Regions from separate parts of the Cupriavidus sp. SHE genome, predicted to be linked through region 3. Evidence: predicted binding sites of a transcription regulator. Region 3 holds the regulator's gene; each other region holds the start of a gene.

Region 1 (7,705 bases), on a different contig from region 3:
TCGCGTGGTGCATGGCGGCATGGACTTTGCCGACGCCGTGCGCATCGACGACAACGTGATCGCCAAGCTCGATGCGTTGGTACCGCTGGCGCCGCTGCACCAGCCGCACAACCTGACGGCAATCCGCGCGGTGCGGGCCGCCGCGCCCGACCTGTTGCAGGTGGCGTGCTTCGACACCGCGTTCCACGCCGGGCACGATCCGATGGCCCAGTTGATGGCGCTGCCCTACGAGTACTACGAGCAGGGCATCCGGCGTTTCGGCTTTCATGGGCTGTCCTACGCGTATATCGCGCGCCGGCTCAAGCAGGTGGCGCCCGACCTGGCCGAGGGCCGCGTGATCGTTGCCCACTTCGGTAACGGCGCGAGCCTGTGCGCGATGCGCGGCGGCAAGAGCGTGGAATCGACCATGGGCCTCACGGCGCTGGACGGCATGCCGATGGGCACGCGCTGCGGCACGATCGACCCTGGTGCGGTGCTGTGGCTGGCGGCGCAAGGGATGACGCCCGACGCAATCCAGGCGATGCTCTATGGGCAATCGGGCCTTAAGGGTATCTCCGGCGTCAGCAGCGACATGCGCGCGCTGCTGGCCAGCGATACGCCGCGCGCCAAACTGGCCGTGGACTTCTACGCCTATCGCGCCGCACAGGAAATCGGCAAGCTCGCCGTCACGCTAGGTGGCCTGGATGGACTGGTCTTCACGGCTGGTATCGGCGCCAACTCGCCGGACGTGCGCGCACGCGTCTGCGCGCACCTCACCGATCTCTTCGGCATCTCGCTGGATGCCGCGGCCAATGGCGACAACTGCCAGCGCATCAGCAGCGACACAAGCCGCGTGCCGGTGCTGGCGCTGCAGACGGACGAGGAAGGCATGATCGCTCTCTCGACCGCGAAGATCCTGCTAAACGGCGGCTAATCTTCGAGGTAGTGCCCGCGTAGTTGCCCCACATCGATGCGCAGGTCATCGGCAAGAAATTGCTCCACACTGCCGTAGGCCTGCGCAATCGCATCCATCGATGTTTCCAGGTACTCGGGCCGCACTTCGAGCAACGGCATGATGACGTCCGCGTCGACCCCGATCGGGGCCACGCGCGCCAGCACATCTTCGTTGAGGCGACGATTCCAGTGATTGGATTCGAGGTAATTGGCGACGATCTCGTCCTGCGACACGCCAAGCGCCGACAGCAACAGCAACGACGCAAAGCCTGTGCGGTCCTTGCCCGCGGTGCAGTGATAGAACAGCGTGCGGCCGGCCTCGGCATGGCGCAGGAACGCGCCGAACGCCTCGCGGTAGCGCACCGGAAAATCGCGGTACACATCGAGCATGAAGTCGTGCATCTGCGTGGGCGTGCTTGCACGCAGGCGCGGCACGAGCACATCCATCGCCATGCTGCCCTCCAGCACCGGCACCGCGAGCCAGTGAAAGCGCTCGCCGAAAGCGGCCTCGGCAGGAGACTTCTCGCCGGGAGATCGGAAATCGACGACGATATCCAGATCGAGCGAATGCAGGCGATCGAGATCGGCGGCCGAGGCCAGCGCGGGATTCGCGCTGCGATAGAGCTTGCCCGACCTGACGCGACGGCCGGACAAGCCGGCCAGTCCGCCAAGGTCACGCGCATTGGGGATCGTCTCCAGCCCCAGGGAGGGGCGTGTGTCGTGGTTCATATTGTTGGTCATTTCACATACGCGTGCTGTCATGCACGCCTTCCAAAAACGTTCAACATCGGCTTCAATTATTTCAGATCGCCGCATCGAAGGACAGGTGCCACGTACGGCTTCATGCATCCGTGCCACGCATACGCCTATCCACGCGCAATCACACTCACTCGATCCGCACAATGCCCCGTCGCCGGTATCGACTCCTGACTTCGCAGTGAGTTGATATCCGGCAATTGCGCCGTCATCGGCACCTTGGCACATCGGCCTTGGCTTCACATAATGAGCCCATGTCGGCCGCGGCGATCCTGCGATACGACGCGACCGACAGGCTGATCCAACATGGGGATTCGACGATGCCTGATACACAAGTACCTCCTGCCGCGCCCGGCACCCCCACCGCCGCGCCGGCCATCCCGGCCGCGCCCAAGCTCAACATCCACTGGGGTCTGTATGCCGCCGTGGTCGTGCTGATCGCGGTGCTCCTGATCCCGATGCCGGCCGACCTGCCCGTGGCCGGTCAGCGCATGCTGGCAATCCTTGCATTCGCGGTCGTGGTGTGGATTACCGAGGCGGTGACCTACGAGACCAGCGCCATCATGATCACATCGCTGATGGCAGGCCTGATCGGCTTCTCGCCGATGGTCAATGACCCCAACACGCTATACGGCACATCGCGCGCGCTTGGCATGGCCCTGGCGGGCTTCTCGAACACCGCGCTGGCACTTGTCGCCGCCGCGCTGTTCATCTCGGCGGCCATGACCGTGACCGGACTGGACCGGCGCATCGCGCTGGTCACCTTGTCGGCCATCGGCACCAGTACCCGGCGCATCCTGATCGGCACGATCGCCGTCACGATCCTGCTCAGCCTGGTGGTGCCGAGCGCCACCGCGCGCAGCGCATGTACCGTGCCGATCATGATGGGCGTGATCGCCGCATTCGGCGTCGACAAGAAGTCGAACATCGCAGCCGGCATCATGATCATGGTCGCCCAGGCCACCAGCGTCTGGAACGTCGGTATCCAGACCGCCGCCGCACAGAACCTGCTGACCGCGGGCTTCATGGACAAGCTGCTCGGCGAACGCGTGACCTGGCTGCAATGGCTGATTGCCGGCGCCCCCTGGGCCATCGTGATGTCGATCGTGCTGTACTTCCTCGTGCGCTGGCTGCTTCCGCCTGAGACCGACGCGATTGCGGGCGGCAAGGAAGCCGTGCAGCGCGAGCTTGCCGCGCTGGGTCCGATGACCGGCCCACAGAAGCGCCTGGCCGCCGTCGCCATCGGCCTGCTGCTGTTCTGGGCCACCGAGGGCAAGCTGCACAAGTTCGATACGGCGTCGATCACGTTCGTCGGCCTGGTGATCCTGATGTTGCCGCGCATCGGCGTGATGGACTGGAAGACGATGCAGCAACGCACGCCCTGGGGCACGCTGATCGTGTTCGGCGTCGGTATCAGTCTGGGCACCGCGCTGTTGACCACGCAGGCCGGCCAATGGCTCGGCAAGTTCGTCGTCACGCATTCCGGCCTGGCCAATCACGGCACGCTGCTGGTCTTTGCCGTGCTGGCGGCATTCCTGATCCTGATCCACCTCGGCTTTGCCAGCGCCACGGCGCTGACCTCCGCGATGCTGCCGATCCTGATCTCGGTATTGCAAACGATACCCGGCGACATGAACAAGGTCGGCATGACGATGCTGCTCGGCTTCACGGTCAGCTTCGGCTTCATCCTGCCCATCAACGCACCGCAGAACATGGTCTGCCTGGGCACCGATACCTTCAACGGACGACAGTTCGCGCGTATCGGCATCCCGACCACAATCATCGGGTATCTGCTGATGCTGCTGTTCGCGTCGACGTACTGGCGCTGGCTCGGCTGGATCTGATCGGCAAACACGCAACCTAGCCGCTGACACAAGCGCCCCCAAACCTTCGCCCCCAACAACGATGAAAATTACCCTAGACAGCGCGCGGCAGTTCGCGCGCAGTATCCTGGCGGCGCAGGGTGTGCCCGCCGATATCGCCGATGACGTGGCCGAGCACCTGGTGGAAGCCGATCGCAGCGGCTACGTCAGTCACGGCCTGTCGATCCTGCCGAACTACCGCCGTGCCATCGAGAGTGGCAACGTGAATCCCACCGGCCGCGCCGCGTGCGTGCTCGACCGCGACATGCTGATGGTGTTCGACGGTAACGGCGGCTTTGGCCAGCACGTCGGCAAGACCGTGATGACGCGTGCCATCGAACGTGTGCGCCAGCACGGTCACTGCATCGTGACACTGCGCAAATCACACCACCTTGGCCGCATGGGCCACTATGGCGAGATGGTGGCCCATGCGGGCTTCGTGCTGTTGAGCTTCACCAACGTGATCAACCGGCCGCCCGTGGTCGCGCCCTTCGGCGGCCGCGTGCCACGGCTCACGACCAATCCACTTTGCTTTGCCGGGCCGATGCCGAACGGGCGACCGCCGCTGGTCGTCGATATCGCCACCAGCGCCATCGCCATCAACAAGGCACGCGTGCTGGCGGAGAAAGGCGAGCCCGCGCCGGAGAACAGCATCATCGACGCCGAAGGCAATCCGACTACCGATGCGGGGGTCATGTTCGACGATCAACCGGGATCGCTGCTGCCGTTTGGCGCCCACAAGGGCTACGGCCTCGGCGTGGTGGCGGAACTGCTGGCCGGGGTGTTGTCCGGCGGCGGCACGATCCAGCCGGACAACCCGCGCGGCGGCGTGGCCACGAACAACCTGTTCGCAGTGCTGCTGAATCCCGAGCTCGATCTCGGCATCAACTGGGAACGGGACGAGGTAGAGGCCTTCGTGCGCTACCTGCACGACACGCCGCCTGCGCCGGGCTTCGACCAGGTGCAGTATCCGGGCGAGTACGAGGCCATGCATCGCGCCGCTGCGGCAACGCATCTGGAGATCAATCCGAAGATCTGGAGCCATCTGGCAGCGTTGGCGGGGGATCTCGGGGTGGATATGCCGGCGGCGTAGGCCGTTGACGCACGCTTCGCACGGACCGGAGACAGGCGAGCATCAGAGATTTCCCAGACGCGATAGCCGCCAATGGCACAATACGCGCCATGCAACGTCTCTGGTCCGCCCTCGTCAAATTCGTTCTGCTCGCCACCATCGGTGGCGCCCTGCTGCTGGCCTTCGTCATCGTGATGGCGAATCGGCAATTGCCGTCCCTCGACGCGCTGACGGCATTTCGCGATTCGCCCGGCTACGTGAAGATCGCGGATTTCCCGCACAACTTGCCCGAGGCCGTGGTCGCCATCGAAGACGACCGCTTCTACCTGCATGACGGCGTGGACTATGTGGGCGCGATGCGCGCCGGCATCGCCAATCTCTCCGACGACCTCTCGCAAGGCGCGTCGACGATCACGATGCAGGTGGCGCGTAACTTCTATTTGTCGCGCCAGAAGACCTACACGCGCAAGCTCTACGAAATCCTGCTGGCGTACCGGATCGAAAACGCACTGAGCAAGGATGAAATCCTGGAGATCTACCTGAACAAGATCTACCTTGGCCAGGGCGCGTATGGCTTCGGCGAGGCCGCCGAGACCTATTTCGGCAAACCGGTCGACCGTCTCACGCTGGCCGAATGCGCGATGCTGGCCGGGCTGCCCAAGGCGCCATCCGCCAACAACCCCGTGGTCAATCCGCGCCGCGCTCGCCAGCGCCAGGCCTACATCCTGCTGCGGATGCTGGAACTGGGCCGCATCACGCGCGCCCAGTACGATGCCGCACTGCTCGAACCGCTGCGGCTGAAATAAACTCGCGCGTCACGCGGCCGCCTGCGCCACCGCCACCTTGTCGCGATGACGCGCCACGGCGGCCTGCACGATCGGATCGAGCCCTTCCCCGCCCGTCGTGTCGATATGGGCCAGCAGCGCGCGCCGCATGCGTGGCTCCCAGAACCGCTTCAGATGGCTGGCGATATCGCCCAGCGCTTCATCTCGATCTGGCATCGCTTCGAAGAACGTGCCGATCTGATTGGCCATCTTGACCAGATTGTCGATATGCATGAAGGACCCTACGCAAGCTTGAGTCGTTGGGGGTGAGAGTAGGCGACCAAGCTGCCGCCGCGCACGAAACCGGCCAGTGTGACGCCCGCCGATTCGGCCAGACGCGCAGCCAGCCCCGTTGATCCGGACACCGCCGCCAGGATACCCGCGCCAATCGAGGCCGTCTTGAGCACCATCTCGTAGCTGGCGCGGCTGGTGACGATCACGGCGCCACGACTCACGTCCTCGCCGCCCCGTGCCAGCGCGCCGGCCAGTTTGTCGAGCGCGTTGTGGCGGCCCACGTCCTCGCGCACCAGCGATATGTCGCCATCCGCGCGCAACCACGCTGCCGCGTGCGTGGCACCGGTATCGCGCAGCAGCGCCTGCCGCTTGTGCAGCGCGGCGAAGGCATCATCGAACACCACGGGATCGAACACCGCGGTGCTATGCACCTTCCGCGGCGCGCGCATGACCTCATCGAGCGATTCCGTGCCGCAGAGACCGCAACCGGTACGTCCCGCCAGCGCCCTGCGCCGGCTCTTGAGCGTGACGAACGCAGCGCTGGCGATCTCCAGCTTCACCGTCACGCCATTCTCGGCGGCTTCCACCTCGATGCCGTAGATGTCGCGCGCGCTGTCGACCACGCCCTCGGTCAGGCTGAAGCCGATCGCAAAATCCTCCAGGTCCGCCGGCGTGGCCAGCATCACCGCGTGGGAGATGCCGTTGTACTCGAACGCCACCGGCATTTCCTCGGCCAGATGATCGATCTCGGCGGAGGCGGCGCCCTGCCGCCAGCGCGTGACCGCACGCGTGTGCTGCACTGGCAATACTCCAGCTTCATCCAGGCCATTCTCGTCAGGCATGTCTCGCTTCATCGCCGTGCTCCCTGGTTCATCGCGTCGGTGTGGGTTCGCCGGCCGCGCGCAGATGTGCCAGCTGTTCCTCGTTGAAGGCATGGTAGTTGCGCTGCCACGTGGAGGGCTGCGCCACCGGCATCACCTGCACGGCCGTCACCTTGTACTCCGGGCAATTGGTGGCCCAGTCCGAGTTGTCGGTCGTGATCACGTTGGCGCCGGACTCGGGGAAGTGGAACGTCGTGTAGACCACGCCGGGTTGCATCCGCTCGCTGACGATCGCTCGCAGCACCGTTTCACCGGCACGGCTCTGAATCCCGACCCAGTCGCCGTCCTTGATCCCGCGTTCCTCGGCATCGTGGGGATGGATCTCGAGCCGGTCCTCGTCGTGCCAATGCACGTTGTGCGTGCGCCGTGTCTGCGCGCCAACGTTGTATTGGGACAGGATGCGCCCCGTGGTCAGAATCAGCGGGTACTTCCGGTTGACCTTTTCGCTGGTCGGCACGTACTTCGTAATGATGAACTTGCCCTTGCCGCGCACGAAGGTGTCCACGTGCATGGTTGGCGTGCCCTCAGGGGCCTCGGCATTGCACGGCCACTGGATGCTGCCAAGTTCGTCGAGCTTCTTGTAGCTGACACCCGCGAACGTGGGCGTGAGGCGCGCAATCTCGTTCATGATCTCGGACGGATGGTTGTAGTGCATCGGATAACCGAGCGCGTTCGACAGCAGGATCGTTGCCTCCCAGTCCGAGTATCCGGCCTTCGGCGGCATCACCTTGCGCACGCGCGAGATCCGGCGCTCCGCGTTGGTGAACGTACCGTCCTTCTCCAGGAACGACGAACCCGGCAGGAACACGTGTGCGTACTTGGCGGTTTCGTTCAGGAAGATATCCTGCACGACGATGCACTCCATCGACGACAGCGCTTCGGCCACGTGCTGCGTATTCGGGTCGGACTGGACAATGTCCTCGCCCTGACAGTACAGGCCCCGGAACGATCCGGTAATCGCCGCTTCGAACATGTTCGGAATACGCAGACCGGGCTCGGGGTTGATCTCGACATTCCACGCGGCCTCGAAGCTGCCACGCACCGTCGAGTCCGACACATGACGATAGCCCGGCAGTTCATGCGGGAACGAGCCGATATCGCACGACCCCTGCACGTTGTTCTGGCCGCGCAGCGGATTGACGC
Region 2 (7,705 bases), on a different contig from region 3:
GCAGGAAGGCACTTATCCGCTGCCAGAAGCGCAGATGGACCGCTTTCTGATGCACGTGAACGTCGACTATCCCGCGGCCGATGCCGAAGCGGAGATCATCCGGCTGGCGCGTGCCGAGGAAGAACCGGACACCCATCAGGGTGGTGCCGGTCGCAGCGAAACCCGCATGTCCCCGGCAACGGTGTTCGACGCGCGCCGGCAAATCCACGAGATCAAGGTGAGCGAACCGGTGGAGCGCTATATCGTCGCGCTTGTGCAGGCCACGCGCGATCCCGCGCGTCTCGACGACGATCTGAAACGCTGGATCGAGGTGGGTGTGAGCCCGCGTGGTTCGATTGGTCTCGACAAGGTCGCGCGGGCGATCGCCTGGCTGCGCGGGCGCGACTACGTCACGCCCGAGGACGTGCAGGCGGTGGTGCACGACGTGTTCCGGCACCGGCTGATCCTCTCGTACGACGCCCACGCGGCGGGGGTCAGCGCCAACGCGGTCATCGACCGCCTGGTGCAGCGCGTGGCGGTGGCCTGAGGCCATCCGGCTTCGTTATGAAACCCGATACTGCCGCACTCGGCCGCTCGCCGGCCCAGCACAAGACGCTCCCGTCCAGCGCCACGCCCGGCGTCAACGTCGATACCGCATCGCTGGCCGCGCTTGAGGCTGCGGCGCGGGATTTCCATTTTCTGTCGCGCCAGCCCGTGCACAGCCTGCTGTCGGGGCGCCACGGGTCACGCGTGCGGGGCCGTGGGCTGGCCTTCGAGGAATTGCGCCCCTACCTGCCCGGGGACGACGTGCGGACGATGGACTGGCGCGTGACGGCGAGAACCGGCAAGCCGCACGTGCGGGTCTATGCCGAGGAAAAGGAGCGTCCGGCGCTGGTGGTGGTGGATCAGCGCATCAACATGTTCTTCGGCAGCCGCCGTGCGATGAAATCGGTGGCGGCGGCGGAAGTGGCCGCGCTGGCCACGTGGCGAATGGTGGCGGAGGGGGACCGCGTGGGCGGTGTCGTCTTCGGCGACAAGGAGGTGACCGCGCTGACACCGCAGCGCAGCCAGCACGGCGTGCTCCACCTGCTTGGCGAACTGGCGCGCCACAATCAGGCGCTGCGCGCGGACGCCCCGGCCAGCCAGGGCGCCAGCCAGTTGAACGCGGCGCTGCAGCACGCGCTGCAACTGGCCCGTCACGACTATCTGGTCATCGTCATCAGCGACTTCAGCGGCAACGATGCGCAGACCCGCGACCTGATGCTTGAACTGCGCCGTCGCAACGACATGCTGTCGGTGCTGGTCTATGACCCGTTCCTGCTGAACCTGCCCGATTCCGGTCACCTCGTGGTCAGCGACGGGGAACTGCAGGTGGAACTCGGCTTTGGCCGGGAGACACTCCGGAGCGCGATTCACCGCTTCGCGGACGATCACAATGCGTCGCTGGTCGAGTGGCACAACGGGATTGGCGTGCCGCTGCTCCCGGTATCGGCAGCCGAGGATACGGCGCTGCAACTGCGCCGGCTGCTGGGATACCCTGCCGACGCGTCGCCACGGCGCGGCAGGGCATAGAACGCAGCTTCGGGCTGGATGTGCAGTCCAGGTCCCCTCAATTGGTCGTTATGACGGCGAAGCACAACTGGCGGGGATACCTGCCGAAAAAGAAGCAGCGTCTGGGTCAACGTCTGGGTCAACGTCTGGGCCGATGCCGCTGAGCCTGCGGTTCTCGATCAGCGTGTGGGCGATAACCGCAAACTGCGGCTACACTCGGCTCCAGTTTCCGATGACAATGCCTGCATTCCGAACCCTACACCCCCACGCCCCGCACTCTCATGTACGTCCCTGCCCATTTCGAAGAATCGCGCCCTGAGGCTCTCCATGCGTTGATGACCGCGTATCCGTTTGGCACGCTGGTCACGCATGGCAGGAACGGTCTGGATGCGAATCACATTCCCTTCCATCTCGATCCCTCGCAAGGGCCGAATGGGATGCTGAAGGCTCACGTTGCCCGTGCGAACCCGGTCTGGCAGGACGTGGCGAACGGTGATGAGGTACTGGTGATCTTCCGCGCCGCTGATGCGTATATCTCGCCGAACTGGTATCCGAGCAAGCACGAGGCCCACAAGCAGGTGCCCACGTGGAACTACATGGTCGTGCACGCGCACGGTCGCATCACGATTCGCGACGATGAGCGCTTCGTGCGCGGCGTGGTGGCCCATCTGACGCGCACGCACGAGGCCACGCAACCGAGGCCGTGGAAGATGTCCGACGCCCCGTCTGATTTCGTCGACACGATGCTGAAGGCGATCGTCGGTATCGAGATCGAGGTCACGCGGCTGGAAGGCAAGTTGAAGCTGAGTCAGAACAAGGAAGTGCGCGACATCCGTGGCGCGGGCACGGCGCTGGCCGAGCAGGGCAGCACAATGCTCGGCGAAGCGATGCTGGCCCGCGCAGATGCCAAGGAGCGGGGCGAGACCCAGTAGTTCCCGGGCCTTCCACCCTTTACCTTCCGCCTCTCAGCGTCCCGTCGCGTACCGGGGCGCGGGAGTGTTGGTCGATAGCTGGCCCGCCATCGCCTGGCGCGCGCCTTCATACGCATTCCATTGCTCGATCGCGTGCAGCGGTGGAATCGTCACCAGCTCGCCACGATCGAAGCCTACCAGCGCCGCATCGACCATCGCTTCAGCCGGCATAACGATCGCCTTGTCGAGATGTTCGATCGGCAGGCCACCGGTTTCCCAGAAGTCCGTGGCGGTCGCCCCCGGCAGTACTGCCTGCACGCGCAGCCCCTTGGCCGCGAGTTCGTGGTGCAGCGACTGGCTGAATGCGAGTACGAACGCCTTGCTGCCGCCGTACACCCCGTTCAGGATTTCGGGCGCGATGCCGACGATCGACGAAATGTTGATGATCGCGCCACGGCCGCGCGCAACGAAGCCCGGCACGGCGGCATAGGTCAGGCGCGTCAGCGCGGTGACGTTGAGGTCGATCATCCGGCTCATGGCATCGACATTGCTGTCGAGCAGCGGCGTGTGCGTGCCGACGCCTGCGTTGTTGACCAGCAGCGTGATGCTGGCGTCCTGCCGCAGCTTTTCCTCCACCCGCGCGAGCGATTGGCGGTCGTTCAGATCGGCCGGGAAGACTTCGACCACGCGCTGCGTGTCGTCAGTGATGCGCCGGGCCAGGGCGTCGAGCTTGTCGCGATTGCGGGCGACGAGGATCAGGTCATAGCCGCGGCGTGCCAGACGGTCTGCGTAGATGGCGCCGATGCCAGAAGATGCGCCGGTAATCAGTGCGGTGCCGAGATGGGTTTGCGTCATGGTGTTCTCCTTGCGATGTCGTTGCGATGGGGATTCGAAAATCGCGGTACGTCGAATCCATGCGTTGCATCGTAAGGCGACTTGACCATGGCAGAAATGACGATTATGGTCATGTTTTAGGACATGGGTCCAACGAGGCCAATCATGCACAACATCGGCTTCCTGCTGACAGACGGTTTTCAGGTGATGGCGCTGGCGACGCAGAGCGTCTTCGAGTACGCGAATCTTGTCGCCGGCGAGCCCTTCTACCGCATCAGGAATTACTCGATCGACGGTGGTCCGGTGGTGTCTTCGCTGGGGATGACGGTAGAGACGCACGCGGCAAGCGCGCGCGTGGCGGTGGATACCTGGGTGCTGGCCGGCGTTGGCGACCCAGCCGCGCAGCCAACACCCGCACCGGTACTGGCGTTCGTAAGCAAGGCGGTGCCGCGTGCGCGCCGGACGGCGTCGATCTGCACGGGGGCGTTCATCCTGGCGGAAGCCGGTCTGCTCGATGGCCGACGCGCGACCACGCACTGGGCCTTCGCGCGCGACATGCAACGGCTCCATCCGGACATCAAGGTGGAGGGCGATCGCATCTACATCGTCGATGGCGCGATCTGGACGTCGGCGGGCATGACGGCCGGGCTGGACCTGGCGCTTGCCATGGTCGAAAAGGATCTCGGCGCGGATATCGCGCGATCGGTCGCCCACAAGCTGGTGATGCACCAGCGGCGCTCGGGCGGACAGTCGCAGCACTCGGAGCTACTGGATATGGCGCCGAAATCCGACCGTATCCAGAATGCGCTGGATTACGCGCGCAAGAACTTGAGCCAGGCACTGACGGTGGAGGAACTGGCGGAGACGGTGCATCTGAGTCCACGCCAGTTTAGCCGCGTGTTCACCGCGGAGACCGGGCAGTCGCCGGCCAAGGCGATCGAGAATCTGAGATTGGAAGCGGCGCGGCTGATGATCGAACAGAGTCGCCACCCGTTGGAAGTCGTGGCGCGGGAGGCCGGCTTTCGAGACCGGCGCCATATGCGCGAGGCCTTCCTGCGGGGGTTCGGCGTGCCGCCGCAGGCGGTGCGGCGGGAGGCCCGTGAGTAGCAGGCGCGGGTGCCAGCGGCTCAGATGGCCGCGAGCGCCTCGATATCGAACAGTTCGATGCGCTTGCCATCCACGCGGATCAGGCCTTCGCGCTGGAAGCGGGAGAACGTGCGGCTGACCGTTTCGAGCTTGATGCCGAGGTAGCTGCCGATTTCCTCGCGGGTCATGCGCAGCGTGAAGTCGCGCGAAGCATAGCCGCGTTCCTGCAGGCGGCACGACACGTTGATCAGGAATGCCGCGACACGCTGTTCCGAAGTCATGCCCGACAGCAGGATCATCTGCTTGGACTCGCGCAGGATCTCGCGGCTCAGCATCCGATGGAAATGCTGTTGCACGCTCTTGACGTCGCGGCACAGTCCTTCGAGCGGTGAGAACGGCAGCACGCAGACGGCACTGTCTTCGAGCGCGATCGCGTCGCAGTCATACTCGCCTTCGCCAATCGCGCCAAGGCCGACCGTTTCTCCCGGCAGGAAGAAGCCGGTGACGTGCTCATGGCCGCCGGCGTGGGTGGCCACGGTCTTCAGCGATCCCGAGCGGACGGTGTAGAGGTTCTGGAACTTGTCGCCGGAGCGGTACAGGTACTCGCCACGATGCACCATGCGCCAGTGGCTGACCACGGCTTCCAGTTGCGGAAGCTCCTCCGGTTCGAGTGACGAGGCGATGCAGAGGCGGCGGAGGCCGCAATCCATGCAGCGCGCCTGGAAATGCCGCGTCGTGCTCGGCGCGTGCGCATGTCCGGTGCATGCCCCATCCATTCCTGCTTCGACGGTTGACCCCTCTACCACTTCATACATGATGCTCTCCCCTGGGGCCGTCAGGCGTTCACCGCCAAATCAAGGTTCTTTGATCTGAATAACTCCCCATCTGCGCGGAAGTATGCCTTGTGATCGGAAAGGCTGAAATCAGCGTCGGCTGATACCTGTGTCAGGGTCTGGAGCGCACCTGTAAGGTTTACCTGACAGGCCAGGCATTACCTACGTGCAGCACAGGTGCTCCCGATAGCCGAGGCAAGGTAGTTCGCCTTCAATTGAGTCCTCCTTCAGCCGGTTGATTGCCGCGACTTGCACCGACAATGTTTGGTTTCCTGGCTGTCATGTATTTGACTTGAGGCAAGCGCGGAGCATCTTTGACGATTAAAGTGCACAAGACGGTATCCATTCTTGCCGCCCGATCGCCCCCTTGCCTGGAGCCCCCATGGATTTCAAGACCATCCTCGTCGATCTTGCCGCTGATCCCGCGCGTGATGCGCGTCTGGATGCCGCGCTGACGCTGGCGTCTCTGTTCACCGCCCGGGTCGTCGGACTGACCGCCACTGGCACCTTGCTGGATCCATTCCGGAGCGCCGGCGAGGAGACCGCGCGTTATCAGCAGATGCGCGCCGACATGCTGCGCAACCTGAAACAGGCCGATGCCGCGGCGCTCGATGCGGCAGTGGCGCGACGTGGGCGGGGCATCGAGATTTCACACGTGGTGGTCGAGCAGGAGGCGGGCTGGGCGCTGACCTCGCGCGGTGTCAGCAGCGATCTGATTCTGCCGGCGCCACCGTCGCTGGCGCAAGATACGCCGGCGCTGATGGCCACTTCCGCCGAGTATGTGCTGCTGAACTCTGGCCGTCCGATTCTGGTAATCCCCCCCGACGTTAGTCTGGTGCCGGGCGGCACCGTCGTGGTGGCCTGGGACGGCCGGCGCGAAGCCGCGCGCGCCATGAGGGATGCGTTACCGCTACTGGCATTGGCATCGCGTGTGATCCTGCAGGTGGTGCTCAGCGGCGCGGGGCCGAACGAGCATGGCGCGGCCGAGGCCGTGCGCTGGCTGGCCGATCACGGCGTCAGCGCTTCGCTGCGTATCGACGAGGCCGCGTCGCCAGCTGACAGCCTGATGCGCGTGACGCGCAACGAGGCAGCCGATCTGCTGGTGACCGGCGGCTACGGCCACTCACGGCTCGGCGAACTCGTGATGGGCGGAACCACGCGTACGCTGCTGCGCAACGTACCGGTGCCACTGCTGATGTCGCATTGAAGCGCGTGATACGTGCTGTTCTGCCATCGTTTCAAAGCCAGTGAACGGCTACGGCAATACTGACAACACCGCTACTGACGACGCCAACACCAACACCAACACCAACACCAACATCACAGACCATGCACATCCAGTTCCTTGGGGCAACGGACACCGTGACCGGTTCGCGCTTTCTGCTCGACACCGGAGAAGCGCGGGTGCTGATCGACTGCGGACTGTTTCAGGGCTACAAGTCTCTGCGGCTACGTAACTGGGATCGCTTTCCAATCAGCCCGGACAGTCTCGATGCCGTGGTGTTGACACATGCGCATATCGACCACAGCGGCTATCTGCCCCTGCTGGTGAAACGCGGTTACAAGGGGCGCGTGCACTGTACGACGGGAACCGCGGAGCTTTGCGGCCTGCTGCTGCCGGACAGCGCCCATCTGGCGGAAGAAGACGCCAACTATGCCAACCGCAAGGGGTATTCGCGTCATCAACCGGCGCTGCCGCTCTATACCGTGGCGGATGCCATGCATGCGCTGGAACATCTGAAGCCTGCGCCTTACAGCAAGCGGGTGACAATCGCACGCGGTGTGGAAGCGGAGTTTCATCGCGCGGGCCATATTCTTGGCTCGTCCAGCGTGACGATCCATGCCAAGGGCCGGCGCATCCTGTTCTCCGGCGACCTCGGCCCGCAGGACGACATGCTGATGCGGCCGCCGGAGCCGCCCACCGCGGCGGATTACCTCATAGTGGAATCGACTTACGGTGACCGCCTGCATCCAGAGGGCGATCCCATCGAGCTGCTGGCCGATATCATCCGCAAGACCGTTGCCCGGGGCGGCAGCGTGATCATTCCCGTCTTTGCGGTTGGCCGCGCCCAGTTGCTGCTGTATTGCCTCTACCGGCTGCGCCAGCGACGGCGCTTTCCCGATGTGCCCATCTATCTGAACAGCCCGATGGCCATCGAAGCCACGCGGATTCTCACCGAGCACACGGACGAACTGCGCATCGACCCCGAAACGTGCGCGGCTGCTTGTTCGGTGGCGATTCCGACCCGGAGCATGGAGGAGTCGATCCGCATCAACCGGGTGGATCAGCCGAAAATCATCCTGGCCGGTAGCGGAATGCTGACGGGCGGGCGCGTGGTGCATCACCTTGAATCGTTCGGGCAGGACCCGCGCAGCACTTTCCTGCTGGTGGGGTTCCAGGCGGCGGGAACGCGGGGGGCGGCGCTGGCGTCCGGCCAGCGCACATTGCGTATGCACGGGCGCGAAGTCGAACTGCGTGCTTCAGTCGAACAGATTCGCCATTTTTCGGCA
Region 3 (7,705 bases):
CGTGGAGAGCCGCGTGGTAGCCGTTCCCGCAAGACCGATCGCCATGCTGCTGGCATTGGCGATTGCGTGAATTGCAGTATCTGCGTGCAGGTGTGTCCGACCGGTATCGATATTCGTGATGGCCTCCAGTACGAGTGCATCGGTTGCGGCGCCTGTATCGACGCGTGCAATTTGGTCATGGACAAGATGGAGTACCCGCGCGGACTGATCCGATACACGTCGGAAAATGCGATGCGCAAGTCCCTGTCGACATCCGACGCGCGCAAGCGGCTGCTGCGACCACGCACGATCATCTATACGCTGATCTGGTTGGTTCTGGCGGCGGGCTTCGTCGCGTCGCTGGCAGTGCGCTCGCCGATCAAGGTCGACATCATTCGGGATCGCGGCGCGCTGGGCCGGGAAGTGGAGGGTCGCTGGATCGAGAACGTCTATCGGCTCCAGGTGATCAACACCACGGAAGCGCCGATGCGGATTCGCGTGGAGGCTGAAGGCGATGACCTGACTGGACTGACGGTCGAGTATGATAAGTCCGCCGAGGCCATGCAGCCAACGTCCAACCGGTTGTTGCCGATTCGCATTCGCGTGCCGATCGACGATGCCAAGGAAGGCACGCATAAGATCAACGTAACGGTGACGGCGGAGGGCGAGGACGGCCGAGACGCGCATATCAGGCAATCCACGAGTTTCATTGTTCCCCGCAATCTGTGATGCTGAGGGTGAAATGGCAGCAAACAAGGAGAGCGCAATGACATCCCAACAGTCCAAGCCCTGGTACAGGGAACCGTGGCCGTGGCTTTTGATGAGCGGTCCGTTGCTTGCAATTATTGGCTGCGGCGTGACCATCTGGCTCGCCAACACGCATCCGGATTTGCCGGTTTCCGGCGTGGAGCGTCATGGCCTGGTCGTAGAGAAAACGGGGGCGGAGCATGTGGCGTCGCCGGCTGCGAGGCGCCCATGAGACTCCGCTGGCTGATGTGGGTACTTTGGCCGGCGTTTCTGATGGGCGGAGCGGCCACCGCCACCGTATTTTCGGTCGTTGATCCGGGCGATCTCACGTTCTTCGGGCACCAGGTGGAAGCGTCTCGTGAGGCGGTCTACACGATTGGCTTCCTGGTGGCGTGGTTGTTTTGCGCGTTGTCCAGCGGGCTGACGCTATACACCATGCCAACCAAGCTCGAGGAGACCGACGAACTCGAGTAATGGATCGAGTGCAGGTAGAAAGCAAAACGGCCGCACCGGGCGCTGAGTTCCCGGTGCGGCCGTTTTCCAGGCTAGGAGGTTCGTTAGCAGTTTCGGCTATAGACCTGCCTGATGCCTTCCATGTCCACGAGTTTCACGTGTCGTTGGCGAATCTGAATCAGGCCGGCTTCGGCGAATCGAGAGAAGAGCCGACTCACGGTTTCGAGCTTGAGGCCAAGGTAGCTGCCGATTTCTTCGCGGCTCATCCGCAGCACGAACTCGCTCGACGAGTAGCCGCGCATCGACAGGCGCTCCGACATGTTGACGAGAAATGCTGCCAGGCGCTCTTCGGCACGCATCGAGCCAAGAGTGATCAGCATGATCTGGTCCTGCGAGATTTCCTTGCTCATCAGTCGCAGGAACTGCTGCTGGAGAGAAGGCAAGGTGCCGGACAGCGATTGCAGGTCATCAAATCGTACGACGCAGACCTCGGTGTCCTCGAGCGCGGTGGCATCGGACGCATGCTGCATCTCGCCGAGGCCGTCGAGCCCGACGACTTCACCGGGCAAATGGAAGCCGGTGATTTGCGTGCGTCCGTCCTCCATGGTCACGTGGGTCTTCAATGTGCCAAAGCGGATCGCATAGACTGCGGTAAGCGGTTCGCCCATGCGATAGAGCGTTTCGCCCTTGTGAACACGAACGCGTTCCTGTACGAGCGTGTCCATCTTTGCGAGGTCCTGTTGCGACATGCCCACGGGAAGGCAAAGCTGGCCCATGGCGCAAGTGGAGCAACGCGGAGACATCTCGGTGACGGGAATGGAGGTAAGCAATTGATGGTGCTCGCATGAATGCGCTTGCGATGGAGGCGCGATGCAGGCATTTTACAGCTTGATGTGACGCAGAAGCGAGGAACAGTTGCCATTTGGTGTGCTTTTCAGTGTCTTTACACTTGCATTGCTTGGCGGCGTGCATTGCGCAGCCATGTGTGGAGGAATTGCCATTGCTGTCGAGCAACGGCAGTCCGGGGGCGCTGTCGCGGTCGTTAACGTCGTGCATCGCTCGCGGTTTCACTGGTGGCTGGAACTGCTGGTCATGCACGCCGGGCGTCTCACGACCTATGTGCTGCTTGGGGCGCTGATGGGGGCGGTGGGCGCGACAGTCTGGAAGCAGGACTACCTGCCAGTGCAGCGCTGGCTCTACGGTGCAGGCAGCCTGTTGCTCGTTCTGACCGGGGTGTGGTTGTTGCGCGGCCGCGTCATGCGGGCAACATGGCTCGAGCGGTTGGCGGCGCGGGCGGCCTCATATGTCGTTCAGGGCGTCGCGTCGCTGGGTATGCAGATGCCGCTACGCTTGCGTCGGCACGCGCCCATCATGCGGCGCTATGGGATGGGGCTGGCCTGGGGGCTGGTGCCTTGCGGTATGGTGTATGGCGCACTCGCGCTCGCCCTGTTGGCTGGTAATGCGCCGTCTGGGGCACTTGTCATGACGGCCTTTGGCATCGGGACGCTGCCGAACCTGCTGGTGATCTCGGGTTTGTCGGGCTACCTGCGGCAACTGTCGCGCCGCCCCAGCGTGCGAGTGGGCGCCGCGCTTATTGTGATCAGTTTTGGGGCGCTGGGTGTCGCACGCGCCGTCTGGCTGCCCGATACGTTGGCCAATCACGGCTTCTGCGTCGTGTTCTAGACTTTTTTGCTGGTTGCAGGGCGGGGCTGGAATGCCATACAATCGCGAAACCACGGTATCGCGCTCCGATGCGCTCGTGGCGTCGCCGGGGCTGCATTCCCGATCTGGGGTGTGTGCCCAGGGGGTCTGGGCAGGTCTGGCTTGCCAGGATCGTCCCCACAGTTCATCCGGTTCAGAAGATCTGGTTCCAAAGTCCGATGGGGCTGTGTGGAGAGGTGGCGCCGGTGCCAGGCGAAGTTGCCTGGGCCGATATCGATTGTTTCTTGCCGCCTTGGCGATCTGATTGTCCAGGTGAATGTCCACCCCAAAAGGGAGAGGGTGCGACGCAAGAGGTCCGTTGACTGGCGCAGTCTGTCAGCCCCGGACGATCTCCTGCCGGAACGACCCGGCAATTCGATGCAAAGAAAATGAGGTGCACGGCTGCGCTGCGAAAAGCTGCGAGTTAGCTGCGCGATGAGATGGCGGTGGCTCAGGCCTCGCTGTATCTGCAATCTCCAGTGCTTCAGGATTCGTCCAGAAGCAGGTGCAAAGACAGGCTGCACACAATCACATGAATACCCAAGAGGCGAAGATCGTCCTCGAGACCGCGCTGATCTGTGCGCAGGAGCCGTTGCGCGTTGGTGATCTGCGACGGTTGTTCGCCGACGACGTCGGTGCCGACACCATCCGGGTTCTGCTCGAAGAGCTGCGCAACGACTGGCAGCAGCGCGGGGTAGAGCTCGTGGCCCTGGCCAGCGGCTGGCGGTTCCAGAGCCGTCCCGAGATGCGCGAGTTTCTTGACCGGCTCAATCCGGAGAAGCCGCCGAAGTACTCGCGTGCCGTGATGGAAACGCTAGCGATCATCGCGTATCGGCAGCCGGTGACGCGCGGTGACATCGAAGAGATCCGGGGCGTGACGGTCAGCACGGAAGTGGTCAAGAAGCTTGAGGACCGGGACTGGATCGAAGTCATCGGTCACAGGGACGTGCCTGGCCGCCCCGCGTTGTACGCAACGACCAAGGCATTTCTGGATGACCTCGGTCTGCGCTCGCTGGATGAGTTACCGCCGCTCGAGGATGCCCAGGCCCAGGCCCAGGCGGCTCTGCTGGATCAGCAGGCCATCGATTTCGAGGCGGTCGCGACGGCGAATCCGCCTGCTGGTGACGAGGAGGCCTTTTCGGAGGCTGCCGTTGAGGTGGCTGAGGCGGGCGAGCCGGCAGTTGAGTCGTTGTCGGTCGAGCCGCAATCCGAAGATCTGTCCGGTGGCGCGAGCGATGCCGCCGGCAATGAAAACGAACAGAACGACAGCGTCGCGCAGTTGCCCGAGGGTGATGGGCATGACGATGACGCGCCGGTGGCCCAGGCCAACGGATTCCATGTGGACACAGAGTCTTCCTCGCAGGAAGACGCCGCAGTTCCGGCTCGCGACGGTGATATGCCGCTGACGACCGAGGACGACGACGAGCGTGTGTCCAACTGAACAACATGCAACATCGATAGTGAATACTTTGTCTGATTCCGCTGACCAAGACGTCCGCCAGCCGGACGTGCCGGGCGACACCGGCGCTGCCCCCGAGGGTAACGGCGCCGAAGGCGCGCCCCGCCGCAAGGGGCTGCGCCGCGGCCTGCGCAATCTAGTGGCTTCCCGTCGCCAGGCGGGGCAGGACCGCGATGGCCGGGAAACGGGGCGCGACGATGTCGAGCCCTCGTCGACTGGCGAAAGCGGCGATGCTTCGACGCCCGCCGCCCCCGCGCGTGGCCGCGGGCGTCGCAAGCCGGCGCCGGCCGCCGATACGCAGGCAGTTGCTGGTGCCGAGGAGGCGGGTGGCGACGCGCAAGCTGGCCAGCCGCGATCGGATCAGCCCGCGCAGGGGGCTCGCAAGCGCCGTCAGCAGCCGCAACGCAAGGCGGCGCTGGTTGATGGCGACAACAAGCCAGCCTCGCAACAGCCGGGTCGCCGCAACAAGGGTGGTCAGCGCAAGGGCCAACAGCCTGGTGGCAAGCCGGGCGCTGACAGGGGTGACCAGCGTGTCGAGCAGCGCCAGGGCGACAAGCCCGGGCGACAAGCCGGCAAGGGCGGCGCGAAGACCGCTGCCGGTGGCGAGGATCTGTTCCGTTTCGTGATTTCCGAGCAGTTCGATCAGGAAGACACGATCGTGCCGCGCACCAAGGCCAAGCCGGTGCGCGAACTGTCCGCAGACGACGACGCACCCAAGCTGCACAAGGTGCTGGCGGAGGGTGGACTTGGTTCACGCCGCGAGATGGAAGAACTGATCCTGCAGGGGCGTGTGTCGGTCAATGGCCTGCCTGCCCATATCGGCCAGCGTATTCTGCCGACCGACCAGGTCCGCGTGAACGGCAAGCTGATTCACCGCAGGGTGACAACCAAGCCTCCACGGGTGCTGCTCTATCACAAGCCTTCCGGCGAGATCGTCAGCCAGTCGGATCCAGAAGGCCGTCCGACCGTTTTCGACAGTCTCCCGCGCATCAAGAACGGCAAGTGGGTCGCGGTCGGTCGCCTCGACTTCAATACCGAAGGGCTGCTGATTTTCACCACGTCGGGTGATATCGCGAACCGTTTCATGCACCCGCGCTATGGCGTGGAGCGCGAGTACGCAGTGCGCACGCTGGGCGAACTGGCCGAAGCCGATCGTCAGCGGCTGCTGCATGGCATTCAGCTCGATGATGGCGAGGCAAACTTCCTGCGGATCGCCGATGGCGGTGGCGAGGGCGTGAACCAGTGGTATCACGTGGCGCTGACCGAAGGCCGTAACCGCGAAGTGCGTCGCATGTTCGAGGCCGTCGGTCTGACCGTGTCGCGCCTGATCCGCACGCGTTATGGTCAGTTCCTGCTGCCGCGCGGCTTGAAGCGCGGTCGCTGGCAGGAATTGGACCCGACGGATGTGCGCGGCCTGATGGCCAACATTGGACTGAAGGCGCCGTCCAAGGAAGCCCAGAGCGGCGGCAAGGGTGTGACGAAGGTCGGCGGCCGCAAGCAGCGCGAAGAAGCAGCGCTGGCGGGCATGCCGATGCACACCGGCATGGATGGTCTGCCGCGCTACGAGAAGAGCGGTGGCCGGGGTGGTAATGCCGGGGGCGCGGGCCGTGGTCAGCCTGATCCGATGCAGACCTCGATGGGATACATTCCGTCCGGCCCTGCGCCGCTGACGTCGCATACGACCAAGTTTGGCGGCGGGATCGGCGGCGGCCTGCGGGGCCCTGGCGCCGGTGGTGGTCGCGGCGGCGTGCGGGGCGGCAAGGCCGGAAACGCTGGCAATGCGGGCAATGCGGGCAACGCAGGTGGCAATCGCCAGCGTCGCGGCGGTGGCGAGGTCAATGGAAATGTAATGCCAAAGGCAGCCAAGGGTGCGGGAGGCGGTAGTCGCCGTCCGCGCGGCCGAGGTCAGCGTTGATTGACGGATCGGGCGGTGCCGGTAATGGTCGGCAATCGCCCCGATCCGGAGCGGAACCTCGGAGGCTTTTGCCTTTTGGACATAATCCGCGTATAATCAAAGTCTATTCAAAAGTATCATCCTCGGCGAGGATGGGCGAATGATGGGCATTGCGCCCATTTTTTTTTGGTTCGCCCGTTTGCACTTGCGGCTGGTTTTCGTCACATGGCGGGCCGGCAGGATGATTGGGCAGGCAGGACGGTTTGCAGGTCGCGTCGAGCATCAATTCCGAGCGTATTGCGTTGTCCGGTGTCTGCCACAGTATTGAAGGCCACTACTCGGGATTACAGTGCATCTGGCAGATTTGATCGAAACCACCCTTATCGGCATGGGCTACGAGTTGGTTGAGCTTGAGCGTGCCCCGGCCGGACTTCTGCGTGTCTACATCGATCAGCCTGAAACTGGCATCGTCATTGAGGATTGCGAGAAAGTCAGTCGCCAGCTCACTCACGTGCTCACTGTGGAGAACGTTGATTACGAGCGCCTCGAAGTGTCGTCGCCAGGCCTGGACCGGCCGCTGAAGAAGTTGGCCGATTACGTTCGCTTTGCCGGTGCTGAGGTCAGGGTTACGCTGCGCCTGCCGGTCAATGGCCAGAAGAATTTCGTGGGCATCCTGTGTGAACCCGCAGGAGACGCTGGGGCCGAGAAGATCGGCCTGGAGTTCGAAGGCAAGGACGGTCCGGCACTGCTGGAATTCGCCATATCCGATGTCGATCGCGCACGTTTGGTGCCGGTGATCGACTTCAAGGGAAATCAAAGAAAAGGGAACAAGCAATGAGCCGCGAAGTTCTGTTGCTCGTCGATGCGCTAGCTCGCGAAAAGAACGTCGACAAGGATGTGGTTTTCGGTGCGCTGGAGGCGGCTCTCGCCTCTGCCACCAAGAAACGTTTCGAGGAGGACGTGGATATTCGCGTCCATATCGACCGCGAATCCGGTGAGCACGAGACGTTCCGCCGCTGGCTCGTCGTTCCTGATGAACAAGGTCTGCAGGAGCCGGACAAGCAGATCCTGCTGTTCGAGGCACGTGAGCAGAGTGCCGATATCCAGCTCGACGACTACATCGAAGAGCAGATCGAGTCGGTCGAGTTCGGCCGTATCGGCGCGCAGGCGGCCAAGCAGGTCATCCTGCAGCGTATTCGTGACGCCGAGCGCGAGCAGATCCTGAATGATTATCTGGATCGTGGCGAAAAGATCATGACCGGCACGGTCAAGCGCGCCGACAAGAAGGGCCTGATCGTCGAGTCGGGCCGCGTGGAAGCGCTGCTGGCACGTGACCAGATCATCCCGAAGGAAAACCTGCGCACCGGCGACCGTGTGCGCGCGTATATCCTCAATGTGGACCGCGCCGCGCGTGGCCCGCAGATCGAACTGTCGCGTACCGCGCCTGAATTCCTGATCAAGCTCTTCGAGAA
Region 4 (7,705 bases), on a different contig from region 3:
GAAACGCGCGTCCAGCACGCGGCGAATCAGGTTCTCCGACCCCTTGCCGACGAAGCTGACAATGTCCTCCTGGGACATCGGCTCGACCGGGCCCAGGTTGGGATGCTTGTGCGCCAGGGCCAGCAGCATCGCGTTGACGGCGGCGTGAAAATCGCCAGCGGTGTCGACCATGGTGCCATCGAGGTCGACGATCACCGCCCGGATGGCGTGCCAGTCCGTGCGGCGCAGTATTTCGAGACTCATGCGCGTGACTTCCCTGCCTGATTACTTGCCAACCGTGGCCAATTCGGCCCGCAGCGCGCCGATGACGCTCTTGTAGCCGCCGTCGGCGTCCGGCTTGCCGAATACGGCGGAGCCCGCCACGAACGTATCCGCGCCCGCCGCCGCGATCTCGGCGATGTTGTCCACCTTCACGCCACCGTCCACTTCCAGCAGGATCTGGCGGCCCGTGCGCGCGGTGTATGCGTCGATGCGCTGGCGCACGGCGCGCAGCTTGTTCAGCGTCTCGGGAATGAAAGACTGGCCGCCGAAGCCCGGGTTCACGGACATCAGCAGGATCACGTCCAGGCGGTCCATCACGTGGTCCAGGTAGTGCAACGGCGTGGCCGGGTTGAACACCAGGCCGGCCTGGCAGCCGTTGTCGCGGATCAGCGCGAGCGAGCGGTCGATATGGTCGCTGGCCTCGGGGTGGAATGTGATGATGTTGGCGCCGGCGCGGGCAAAGTCCGGGATGATGCGATCCACCGGACGTACCATCAGGTGCACGTCGATCGGGGCGGTGACGTGCGGGCGGATCGCCTCGCAGACCAGCGGCCCCACGGTCAGGTTGGGCACGTAGTGGTTGTCCATCACATCGAAATGGATCCAGTCCGCGCCGGCTTCGGTGACGCGGCGCACTTCCTCGCCCAGGCGGGCAAAGTCGGCGGACAGGATGGACGGGGCAATGCGGAAGGTGGGGCTGCTCATGATATTCGGGCGGGCTGAAGGCGGAATGGGCGGTATTTTACGCCGGTCGGGCCCCCGGAGTCGGGACGAACGCCTGGCCGGGCCGCTTGCCCCTGCCATGGCCTTGCCGCACAATGCGCAACACCCGGCCGCCGCGCGGCCTGCCGACCCTTCTTACCACGTCGATACATGAGCGAGTACGCATTTTCCGTGGCCGTGCGCACGCAGTACATGCCGGACCAATCGGACCCAGACCGTGGACGCTACGCGTTCGCCTACACCATCACGATCCACAACACCGGCGAAGTCGCCGCGCAGCTGATCTCGCGCCACTGGATCATCACCGACAGCGACAACTCGACGCAGGAAGTCTCGGGCCTGGGCGTGGTCGGCCATCAGCCGCTGCTCAAGCCGGGCGAGCACTTCGAGTATTCGAGCTGGGCGACGATCTCCACCCCGGTGGGATCGATGAAGGGCGATTATTTCTGCGTGGCCGAAGACGGCCACCGTTTCGAGGTGCCGATTCCCGAATTCGCGCTGGTGCTGCCCCGAATGCTGCACTGAACCGCCGCATGGCGGGAACTAGGCCTCGGGCGGTGTGTCTGCATCCGTCGAGGTCTGGTTGGCGCGGGACGGATGGTCCTGCGGCGCGCGCGTGGGGCGCGGATTCTTCTTGGCGGTGCTCATCGTCCAGACCACGATGAAGATCAGCAACAGCAGCGCCACGCCGGCTTCGGCGGCAAGTAGCAGGGTAGGGTGGTTTTCGAAGAACTGGCTCATCGCGAGGGGGTCAGTCGACGGATCGGGTTGAGATTGTAGGACATGCGCGGGTTTGTGGACTGTCTGACCGCCGGCCGTGTCCGCGAAGAATGGACAAGATGGCAAATCAGTATTCCCTGCGCGCCCCCCGCGCATCGTCGAGCAACACTTCCTGGCGCGGCTGGCTTGCCCTGACGGGCGCTGCCGCGCTGCTGGCCGGCTGCATGAGCGGGCCGCCCCCGCGTATCGAAGGTCCGGGCGGCGTGCCGGGCGGGAAGGCACCTGCTACCTCCTCCGCGGCAGGCCGGTTGCAACCGGCGAGCTGGGCGGAAATCGGCGGCTGGAGCCAGGACGACGTACGTGCCGCCTGGCCCGCGTTGCTGGCGAGCTGCCAGGCGCTGAAAAAGCGCGCCGACTGGAATCGCGTCTGCGCCGTTGGCCTGATGGTGGACGCCGGCGATCTCGTGGCGATGCGCGCGTACTTCGAAACCAACTTCCTGCCATACCGCGTGGTCAACGTCGATGGGACGGACAACGGGTTGATCACCGGGTACTACGAACCTATCCTGCACGGCTCCCGCACGCGTCAGGGTGCGTATCAGGTCCCGCTCTATCGCCGGCCGCCGCAACTCGGCAAGGGCATGTTGCCGCCGCGCGCCGAACTGCTGCAGAACCCGGCGATGCGTGGCAGCGAACTGGTCTGGGTGGATGATCCGGTCGAAGCCGCGTTCCTGCAGATCCAGGGCTCCGGCCGCATCCGCATGGCCGATGGCACGGTGATGCGTGTCGGCTACGGCGGCACCAATGACCAGCCGTTCCGCTCATTCGGCAAATGGCTGCTCGACCGTGGCGAGATCACGCCGGCGCAGGCCACGATGCAGGGCATCAAGGCATGGGCGCGTGCCAACCCGGGACGCGTGGACGAAATGCTCAACGTCAATCCGCGCTTTGTGTTCTTCCGCGAATTGCCGCCCACCAACGAAGGACCGGTAGGCGCGCTGGGCGTGCCGCTAACGGCGGAACGCTCGATAGCAGTTGACCCCGCAACCATCCCGCTTGGCGTGCCGGTTTTCCTGTCGACCACACGGCCACTTTCCTCTGAACCGATTCAACGTCTGATGTTCGCGCAGGACACGGGCTCCGCCATCAAGGGTGGCGTGCGCGCGGACTTCTTCTGGGGCGCAGGCGACGCCGCGGGCGAGACCGCCGGCCGCATGAAGCAGGGCGGCAGGATGTGGGTCCTGATGCCGCGCAGCTGACGTCATGTTACCGGCGGGCTACATACAGCAATGCCCGCCGTCCGAGTTAGTTCCCTGACACGGAGCAGGGTTATTCTCCTGCCCCGTTCCCTGCGTTGACTCGTGTCAATCGCGATGCAGTTCTTCTTCCCCATGATTGGAACATCTGTCGCGCGCCGCGCTCCATGCGCGGTGCCGCAGCACAGCATTCCCCACTCGCTAATGAAAAATCATGAAAGCGAAATCATGGATGTTCCCCGCACTGGCGGCCATGCCGCTCTTCTTCTGGAGTGCGCACGGTAGCGCCCAGACGGCGCCGACTCAGAATCCCGAGCCGAAGCTGACTGCTGAAGAATTCAACCACGCCAGGCAGATCTATTTCGAACGGTGCGCAGGCTGCCATGGCGTGCTGCGCAAGGGCGCCACGGGCAAACCGCTGACACCCGACATCACGCGTGCCCGTGGCACCGAATACCTGAAGACGTTCATCAAGTACGGCAGTCCGGCCGGTATGCCCAACTGGGGCACCTCGGGCGATCTCACCGATCCCGAGGTCGACCTGATGGCGCGCTACATCCAGCTCGATCCTCCGACACCGCCGGAATTCTCGCTGGCCGACATCGAAAAATCGCGCAAGGACATCGTGCCCGTGGCCAAGCGGCCAACGCGCAAGATGAACAACTACAACTTGCAGAATCTGTTCTCGGTCACGCTGCGCGATTCCGGTGAGGTCGCGCTGATCGACGGCGACAGCAAGCAGATCATCAATATCGTCAAGACCGGCTACGCGGTGCACATCTCGCGCATGTCGGCGTCCGGGCGCTATCTGTACGTGATCGGCCGCGATGCGCGCCTGAACCTGATCGACCTGTGGCTGCCCAAGCCCGACAACGTCGCGGAAGTAAAGATCGGTCTCGAGGCGCGTTCGGTGGAAACCTCGAAGTACAAGGGCTACGAAGACAAGTACGCCGTGGCCGGCTCGTACTGGCCGCCGCAGTACGTGATCATGGAAGGTGACACGCTCAAGCCGCTGAAGGTGGTGTCCACACGCGGTATGACCGTCGACAACGAGTACCACCCCGAGCCGCGCGTGGCATCGATCGTTGCCAGCCATTTCCGTCCCGAGTTCGTCATCAACGCGAAGGAAACCGGCAAGATCCTGATGGTGGACTATTCGGATCTGAAGAACCTGAAGACCACCACGATCGATTCCGCCAAGTTCCTTCATGACGGTGGCTTCGACTCCACGGGTCGCTACTTCCTGGTGGCCGCGAACGCATCGAACAAGATCGCTGTCGTGGATACCAAGGAAGACAAGCTGGCCGCGCTGGTCGATGTCGGCAAGACCCCGCACCCGGGACGTGGCGCCAACTTCGTGCATCCGAAGTTCGGTCCGGTCTGGGCCACGAGCCATCTCGGCGACGAAACCATCAGCCTGATCGGCACCGATCCCATCAACCACAAGGCGCAGGCCTGGAAGGTGGTGGAAACGCTCAAGGGGCAGGGCGGCGGCTCGCTGTTCATCAAGACCAATCCGAAGTCGCACAACCTGTGGGTGGATACGCCGCTCAATCCCGACGCGAAGCTGAACCAGAGCGTGGCGGTGTTCGATACGCAGAAGCTGGAAGACGGTTACAAGGTGCTGCCGATCGCCGAATGGGCGAACCTGAAGGGCGAAGGCGCGAAGCGTGTGGTGCAGGCCGAGTACAACCAGGCCGGTGATGAAGTCTGGTTCTCGGTCTGGGGTACCAAGGATGGCGAGTCCGCGCTGGTCGTGGTCGATGACAAGACCCGCAAGCTCAAGACCGTGATCAAGGACCCGCGTCTGATTACCCCGACGGGCAAGTTCAACGCGCACAACACACAACACGACGTCTATTGATCAGGGGAAGGAGAATTCGCATGCATCCGTCTACAGTTATCGCCGCCGTGGCACTTGCTGCCGCGCTGCCGGTTACCGCGTTTGCCAGCCAGGAACTTGCCACAAGCAAGAACTGCATGGCTTGCCACAGCGTCGACAAGAAGCTGGTCGGCCCCGCCTACAAGGACATCGCCGCGAAGTACAAAGGTGACAAGGCGGCTGCTGCGCAGCTTTCTCAAAGCATCCTGAAGGGAAGCAGCGGCAAGTGGGGCCCGATCCCGATGCCGCCCAATCAGGTCAGCGAGGCGGAAGCCAACACGTTGGCCAAGTGGGTGCTAAGCCTCTGATCCATGTTCCGACTCTCCCGCTTCATGGAGGCGCTGCGCGACGGGGGGTCGGTCCCCCCGCCGCGCCGTGCCAGTGGTCCCGTGGTGATCTGGAATCTGGTGCGGCGCTGCAATCTCAACTGCAAGCACTGTTACTCCACATCTGCCGATACGGATTTCAAGGGCGAGCTGTCGACCGGCGAAGTCATGGCCGTGCTCGACCAGCTCAAGGCGGCGCGCGTGCCCGCGCTGATCCTGTCCGGTGGCGAACCGCTGTTGCGGCCGGACCTGTACGAGATCGCCGCGCGTGCGCGCGAACTCGGATTTCATCTCTCCCTGTCGTCGAATGGTACGTTGCTCGATGCGGCACACGCTGCGCGGCTCGCTGCCGCAGGGTTCGACTATGTCGGCGTGAGCCTGGATGGCATCGAAGCCACACACGATCGCTTCCGCCGCATGAATGGCGCCTTTACCCAGGCGATAGCCGGGCTGCGCATCGCGCGCGACGCCGGCCTGCGCGTGGGGGTGCGCATGACGCTGACCGAGGCCAACGCGGCCGAGCTGCCTTCCGTGGTGGCCCTGGCCGAGGCCGAAGGCATCGACAAGTTCTATCTGTCCCACTTCAACTACGCCGGGCGAGGCCGCAGCCATCGCAACGATGACGCGCGCCACGCGGGTACACGCGCGGCGGTCGAGTGGTTGTTCGAGCATGTATGGGCGCGCGCGCAGCAGGGTAGCGCCGGGGATTTCGTCACGGGCAACAACGATGCCGATGGGGTGTTCCTGCTGTACTGGATTGCGCGTCAATGGCCCGAGCGCGTTGCAGACATGCGCGAGCGACTGGTCAACTGGGGCGGCAATGCCACGGGTGTCGGCGTGGCCAATATCGACAACCTCGGCAATGTCCACCCGGACACGATGTGGTGGCAACTCTCTCTTGGCAACGTGCGCGAGCGCCCGTTCGGCGAGATCTGGGCCGACCGCAGCCATCCGTTGATGCGTGGCTTGGCCGCCAGGCCGAGACCGTTGCAGGGCCGATGCGCAACTTGCCTGCATCGTGACATCTGCAACGGCAATACGCGCGCGCGGGCCTACGCGATCAGCGGCAATCCGTGGGCGCAGGACCCGGGCTGCTATCTCTCCGACGCGGAGATCAGTGCGCAGCCCAATCTGGAGACAATGACATGAAGCACGCGATTCTCTGGACGTGCATGTTTGCTTCATTCGTCGCCAACGCGGAGACGACAATCGATCCCGCCAGCATCTACAGCAGCCACTGTGCGGCTTGCCATGGTGCCGATCGTCTGGGCGGCATGGGCCCGGCGCTGTTGCCGGAAAGCCTGGAGCGGCTGCGGCCCGACGACTTGCTCGACGTGCTACGCAACGGTCGTCCGGCCACGCAGATGCAAGGCTTCTCCAAAGAACTCGGAGACGCCACGATCAAGCAGATGGCAACCTGGCTGCGCTCCGCACCCGCGGCCACGCCGCGCTGGGAGCAGGCGGACATCGAGGCATCGCGCATCGTCTATCACGCACCCGGCACGCTGCCGGACCGGCCCGTTTTCAGTGCCGATCCTTCCAACCTGTTTCTGGTCGTCGAGGCCGGGACGCATCACGTCAGCGTGCTCGACGGCGACAAACTCGAACCGATTCACCGATTCACCACCCGGTTCGCGCTGCACGGCGGGCCGAAGTTCAGCAGTGACGGACGCTATGTGTACATGGCGAGCCGCGATGGCTGGGTCAGCAAGTACGACCTCTGGAACCTGAAGCTAGTGGCCGAGATCCGCGCCGGCATGAATACCCGCAACCTTGCGGTCAGCGAAGATGGCGAGTGGGTGATGGTCGGCAATACGTTGCCCCAGACGCTGGTGCTGCTGCGCGCGTCGGACCTGTCGCTGCAGCGTATCTATCCGGTTACGGGCGCGGGTGGCAAGTCCTCGCGCGTTTCAGCCGTTTACGACGCCGCGCCGCGTGGTTCGTTCATCGTCGCGCTGCGCGATATTCCCGAGGTCTGGGAGATCCCATACATCGGCAAGAAGACGTTCGAACCGCGCGTGATCGAACTCACGGACGTGCTCGACGACTTCTTCTTCGATCAGCCGTATCGCCACATTCTTGGCGCCTCGCGCACGGCCACGGGTCAGGTGATCGATCTCGACGTGGGCCGGAAGGTGGCGGACCTCGCGCTGACCGGCATGCCGCATCTTGGCAGCGGTATTACGTGGAAACGCAACGGCCGCGAAGTCATGGCATCCCCGAACCTGAAGCAGGGCGCGATCAGCGTGATCGACATGCAGTCCTGGAAGACCGTGGCGACGATCCCGACCAATGGGCCGGGCTTCTTCCTGCGTAGCCACGAAGCCACGCCATACGCATGGACCGACGCGATGATGAGTCCGAAACGCGACACATTGCAGGTGATCGACAAGCAGACACTCGCCGTCGTTGGCAGTGTCACGCCGTCTCCGGGACGCACCGCGGCGCACGTGGAGTTCACCCGTGATGGTCGATATGCGCTGGTCAGCCTGATGGAAGCCGATGGGGCGATCGTCGTCTACGACGCCCGGACGCTG

What was found. The regulator FNR, encoded in region 3, switches genes on or off when oxygen is low (the NO sensors DNR and NnrR bind a similar motif). The targets are predictions, from matches to a motif close to TTGATNNNNATCAA.
Region 1: the regulator FNR is predicted to act here: its motif matches at 1,876-1,889, upstream of RN01_RS08810 (DASS family sodium-coupled anion symporter).
Region 2: the regulator FNR is predicted to act here: its motif matches at 5,482-5,495, upstream of RN01_RS02060 (universal stress protein).
Region 4: the regulator FNR is predicted to act here: its motif matches at 3,059-3,072, upstream of RN01_RS26795 (nitrite reductase).

Annotation. Positions count from the first base shown of each region.
Region 1 covers NZ_JWMB01000018.1:86,988-94,692, forward strand. The annotation lists gene RN01_RS08800 (acetate/propionate family kinase) at 1-913, shown strand, start outside; gene RN01_RS08805 (tyrosine-protein phosphatase) at 910-1,695, opposite strand; gene RN01_RS08810 (DASS family sodium-coupled anion symporter) at 2,010-3,533, shown strand; gene RN01_RS08815 (Ldh family oxidoreductase) at 3,595-4,644, shown strand; gene RN01_RS08820 (transglycosylase domain-containing protein) at 4,734-5,429, shown strand; gene RN01_RS08825 (formate dehydrogenase subunit delta) at 5,439-5,681, opposite strand; gene fdhD (formate dehydrogenase accessory sulfurtransferase FdhD) at 5,690-6,535, opposite strand; gene fdhF (formate dehydrogenase subunit alpha) at 6,552-7,705, opposite strand, start outside.
Region 2 covers NZ_JWMB01000005.1:72,810-80,514, forward strand. The annotation lists gene RN01_RS02030 (MoxR family ATPase) at 1-526, shown strand, start outside; gene RN01_RS02035 (DUF58 domain-containing protein) at 544-1,551, shown strand; gene RN01_RS02040 (FMN-binding negative transcriptional regulator) at 1,812-2,462, shown strand; gene RN01_RS02045 (SDR family oxidoreductase) at 2,496-3,296, opposite strand; gene RN01_RS02050 (GlxA family transcriptional regulator) at 3,441-4,382, shown strand; gene RN01_RS02055 (helix-turn-helix domain-containing protein) at 4,403-5,071, opposite strand; gene RN01_RS02060 (universal stress protein) at 5,577-6,401, shown strand; gene RN01_RS02065 (MBL fold metallo-hydrolase RNA specificity domain-containing protein) at 6,524-7,705, shown strand, end outside.
Region 3 covers NZ_JWMB01000025.1:119,617-127,321, forward strand. The annotation lists gene ccoG (cytochrome c oxidase accessory protein CcoG) at 1-708, shown strand, start outside; gene RN01_RS14140 (membrane protein) at 722-958, shown strand; gene RN01_RS14145 (hypothetical protein) at 955-1,200, shown strand; gene fnr (fumarate/nitrate reduction transcriptional regulator Fnr) at 1,284-2,009, opposite strand; gene RN01_RS14155 (sulfite exporter TauE/SafE family protein) at 2,095-2,862, shown strand; gene scpB (SMC-Scp complex subunit ScpB) at 3,413-4,321, shown strand; gene rluB (23S rRNA pseudouridine(2605) synthase RluB) at 4,350-6,254, shown strand; gene rimP (ribosome maturation factor RimP) at 6,583-7,071, shown strand; gene nusA (transcription termination factor NusA) at 7,068-7,705, shown strand, end outside.
Region 4 covers NZ_JWMB01000060.1:8,935-16,639, reverse strand. The annotation lists gene gph (phosphoglycolate phosphatase) at 1-243, opposite strand, end outside; gene rpe (ribulose-phosphate 3-epimerase) at 265-966, opposite strand; gene apaG (Co2+/Mg2+ efflux protein ApaG) at 1,135-1,509, shown strand; gene RN01_RS26805 (hypothetical protein) at 1,528-1,725, opposite strand; gene RN01_RS26800 (murein transglycosylase A) at 1,824-2,963, shown strand; gene RN01_RS26795 (nitrite reductase) at 3,175-4,824, shown strand; gene RN01_RS26790 (c-type cytochrome) at 4,845-5,150, shown strand; gene nirJ (heme d1 biosynthesis radical SAM protein NirJ) at 5,154-6,317, shown strand; gene RN01_RS26780 (nitrite reductase) at 6,314-7,705, shown strand, end outside.